DNA from 2 places in the Frateuria sp. YIM B11624 genome. Region 2 is predicted to be linked to the other one. Evidence: predicted binding sites of a transcription regulator. Region 2 holds the regulator's gene; the other holds the start of a gene.
What was found. The regulator FliA, encoded in region 2, starts transcription of late flagellar genes. The targets are predictions, from matches to a motif close to TAAAGTTTNNCNNNCNNNGGCCGATAA.
Positions count from the first base shown of each region.

Region 1 (2,198 bases), on a different contig from region 2:
GGCTGTTCTGGATCGCCGCGTGCAATTGCTGCATCAGCTCCTGCAGGCGCGCCTTCTCCTGCGCGCGTGCCTGCTTGTCGATTTCCTCTTTCGAGGCAGCGCCCGGCGGGCCATTGTGGCGGTCCTTGCCGGGGCCGTGGGAAAGATCCATCGCGCCGCCGAGCTGCACCGCTGCGTCGCTGGCGCCACCCGGACCCATCTGGCCCGGCGGGGCGACCGTGGCGTTGCCGGGGGTCATGCTCGGGTTGCGGAAATACTCGGAGATCGCCGCCTTCTGCTCGCGCGTGCCGGCTCCGAGGATCCACATGACCAGGAAGAACGCCATCATCGCGGTGACGAAGTCGGCATAGGCCACCTTCCAGGCGCCGCCGTGGTAGCCGTGCGTCTTCTTCCTGACCCGCTTGATGATGATCGGCGGGCCGCCGTCCTCGCTCATGCGCCGGCCCCGGCGCGGGCGCCCTTGAGGTGATCCTCCAGGTCCTGGAAGTTCGGGCGCGACTGTGCCGACAGCACCTTGCGCGCGAACTCCACGGACACCTTCGGGTTGTAGCCGCGCAGGTTGCCCAGCAGCGCCACCTTGACGCACTCGAAGGCCTTGCCGTCCTCGCGCACGCGGCTTTCCATCGCCGCGGCGAGCGGTCCGACGAAGCCGTAGCAGAGCAGGATGCCCAGGAAGGTGCCGACCAGCGCGCCGGCGATGTGCGCGCCGATGCGCGAGGTGTCGCCGCCCAGGTTGGACATGGTGGTGACGATGCCGAGCACCGCCGCGACGATGCCGAAGCCGGGCAGGCCGTCGGCCATCTTCGCCACCGCCTGTGCGGGCGCCTCGGCCTCGGCGTGATGGTTTTCCACTTCGGCATCGAGCAGCGCCTCCAGTTCGTGCGCCTCCATGCTGCCGCCGACGATCAGGCGCAGGCAGTCGGTGATGAACTCGACCAGGTGGTGTTCGCCCAGCAGCCGCGGGTAGGCGGAGAACACCGAGCTCGATTGCGGGTCCTCGATGTGCGGCTCCATGCCGAGCACGCCTTCCTTGCGCATCACGCCGAAGATGTCGTACAGCAGCGCGAGCAGGTCCACGTAGTCCTGCTTGCGGTACTTCGGACCCTTCATCAGGCCGGCCACGTCGCGCAGCGCCCCCTTGACGATCTTGCCGGGATTGGCGGCCAGGAACGCGCCGATCGCACCACCGAAGATGATCAGCAGTTCGTAGGGCTGCCACAGCGCCATCAGCTGCCCATGCGACATCACATAGCCGCCGAGCACGCAGCCGAGCACGACCAACGTTCCAACCAGAACCAGCATTTCAAACTCCGGGCGCGCGACGCCTAGCAAGCACTCCGGGTTATCGGTCGGGCGGAGGAAAAATTGAACGGTCCGGTTCGGCCGGAAACGAGTTCCCGTTCACCGTTGCGCGGCCCCAAAAAAGAAGCCCGGCGCTGGGCCGGGCTCCTGGCGGAAAGCCTGGGCGGCGCTCAGGGCCGCCGTGCCAGTTCCGGGTTGTCCTTGGTCTGCGGCATCAGGTCCTTCTTGGACACGCCCAGCCACAGCAGGATCGGGCTGGCCACGAAGATCGAGGACAGCGTACCGACCACGATGCCGATCAGCATGGTGATCGCGAAACCGTGCACCTGCGGGCCACCGATGAAGAACAGCGCGGCCATGGTGATGCCGGTGAACAGCGAGGTGATGATGGTTCGCGACAGCGTAGTGTTGATCGAGCGGTTGAGGATCTCCTCCGGATCGGCCTTGCGCGCCAACCGGAACAGCTCGCGGATACGGTCGAACACCACCACCTTGTCGTTGATCGAGTAGCCGATCACCGCCAGCACCGAAGCCAGCACGGTCAGGTCGAACTCGCGCTGCACCAGCGAGATCACGCCCAGCGTCACCAGGGTGTCGTGCACCTCGGTGAGCAGCGCGGCGATCGCGAAGCGGCGCTCGAAGCGGATCCACAGGTACACGCCGATGCCGATGATCACGAAGATCGCCGCGATCGAGCCGTCGCTCTTGAGCTCGTCGCCCACCTGGGGGCTGACGAAGCTGTGGCTGCTCTCCACCGCGTCCGGGCGCTCCTTCTTGAGCGCGGCCATCACGCTGGCGGCGACCTTGTCGGCGCGCGACGAGGCGCCCTCGCCCGGGGCGGCCGCCCCGTCCTTGCCGTCGGCCTTGGGCTGCAGGCGGATCAGCACCTGGCGCGA
Region 1 covers NZ_JBCNYA010000049.1:9,730-11,927, forward strand. The annotation lists gene motB (flagellar motor protein MotB) at 1-436, opposite strand, end outside; gene motA (flagellar motor stator protein MotA) at 433-1,302, opposite strand; gene secF (protein translocase subunit SecF) at 1,473-2,198, opposite strand, start outside.
Region 1: motA (flagellar motor stator protein MotA) is a predicted target of FliA. The motif match lies at 1,343-1,369, and genes of this name have one in related genera.

Region 2 (2,198 bases):
GACGAGCCAGCCTCGCTTACCGATGCGTACGCGCTGGTCAAGGTGCTCTCGCGCGACTTCGGCGTGCGCCGCTTCCGTTTCGTGGCCAACCTGGTGCGCAACGCCGGCGAGGCCCGCGCGCTGCACCAGAAGCTGGCCAAGGTCTGCGACCGCTTCCTGGACGTGGTGCTGGATTTCTCCGGATTCGTGCCGCAGGACGAGCGCCTGCGGCAGGCGATCCGCCGCCAGAACGCGGTGGTGGACCTATGGCCGGCGGCGCGTTCGTCGCAGGCATTCAAGCAATTGGCCGGTGCGGTCGATAACTGGGAAGAACCCGCGCGCGCGGGCCTGGATCGCATCGCGTTTTTCGGCGGCCAGGCCGTGACGGCGTCGGGGTGGTGACATGAGCGTGGCATCGGAATATCTCCAACTGCAGAAACAGAGTGCAGATGAGTTGGTGCGCCAGCACGCGCCACTGGTGCGTCGTATTGCCTATCACCTGATGGGCCGCCTGCCGCCGAGCGTGGACGTGGGCGACCTGATCCAGTCCGGCATGATCGGCCTGCTGGAGGCCGCGCGGCACTACGCCACCGATCGCGCCGCCAGCTTCGAGACCTATGCCGGCATCCGCATCCGCGGCGCCATGCTGGACGAGCTGCGCAAGACCGACTGGACCCCGCGCTCGGTGCACCGGAAGGTGCGCGAAGTGGCCGAGGTGGTGCGCCAGATCGAGATCGAGACGGGCGCCGACGCCGAGGACGCCGAGGTGATCAAGCGGCTGGGGGTCAGCCCGGAGGAGTACCACCAGGTGCTCGCCGACGCCGCCAGTGCGCGCCTGCTGAGCCTGACTGCGCCGGACGACGGCGACGGCTCGCCCGCCTTCGACGTGGCCGACCAGGGCAGCCTGGGGCCGTCGGAGAGCATCGAGCAGGACGGCCTGCGCCAGGCATTGATCGACGGCATCTCCAGCCTGCCCGAGCGCGAGCAACTGGTGATGTCGCTGTACTACGAGCAGGAATTGAATTTGAAGGAAATCGGCGCCGTGCTCGGCGTGACCGAGTCGCGGGTGTGCCAGATCCACGGCCAGGCGATCGTGCGCCTGCGCGCGCGCCTGGGCGACTGGCGCGACGGCGAGGCGGAACCGAAAAAGAAGAAGGCGCCACGGCGGCAGTAGCCACGAATGACCGGACGCCGTTCCCGCTTTCGCGGGAAGGGCGCCAGAAGGGAACGAAGCGGATCGCTGCGGCGGCGTTTCGCAGACAAGCGGAGAAAAGCGTTGGACAAGAACATGAAGATCCTCGTGGTGGACGACTTCTCCACCATGCGGCGCATCGTCAGGAACCTGCTGGTGGAGCTGGGTTTCAGCAATCCGCTGATCCAGGAGGCCGACGACGGCAACAACGCGCTGACCATGCTGAAGAGCCAGCCGTTCGACCTGGTGGTCACCGACTGGAACATGCCCAACATGACCGGCATCGACCTCTTGCGCGCGATCCGCGCCGAGCCCTCGCTCAAGGGAATGCCGGTGCTGATGGTCACCGCCGAGAACAACCGCGACCAGATCATCGCCGCGGCGCAGGCCGGCGTGAACGGCTACATCGTCAAGCCGTTCAACGCGGTCACGCTGAAGGAAAAGCTCACCAAGATCTTCGAACGGATCGCCGCCGCGGGAGCCAGCGCATGAGTGCCGTGCTCTCCACCCTCGACAGCGGCTCGATGCCGCCGGAACTGAAGGACCTGCTCAGCAGCACCGACGGCGCCGCCTTCGAGCAGGCGCTGGACGCGCTGGTGCGCCAGCGCGAGCAGCACCTGTTCCGCGCGCTGGGCCTGCTCGCGCGCGACCTGCACGGTGCGGTCAGCCGGCTCGGCCACGACCTGGCGCAGGAAGGCGTGCCCGGCCGCGTGGCCGACGTGCGCAAGCACTTGAACGACGTGCTCGAGATGAGCGCGCAGGCCGCCCACCGCAGCATCGATTTCGCCGAGCGCATGAGCCCCGAGGCCGACGCGCTGGCGCAGAACGCCGAGCAGGTCGTGGCTTGGGCCAAGCCCGGCGATCCGTCGGCCGTGTTGGCCAACCAGGCCGTCGCCTTCGCCGCCAACTGCCGCGAAGGCCTCAACGACATGGTGATGGCGCAGTCCTGGCAGGACCTGTCCGGCCAGCGCATCAAGAAGGTGGTCAACTTCATCGAGTCGGTGGAATCCTCGCTGCTGGAGCTGGT
Region 2 covers NZ_JBCNYA010000014.1:77,095-79,292, reverse strand. The annotation lists gene AAIL17_RS09220 (P-loop NTPase) at 1-381, shown strand, start outside; gene AAIL17_RS09215 (RNA polymerase sigma factor FliA) at 383-1,153, shown strand; gene AAIL17_RS09210 (chemotaxis response regulator CheY) at 1,256-1,663, shown strand; gene AAIL17_RS09205 (protein phosphatase CheZ) at 1,660-2,198, shown strand, end outside.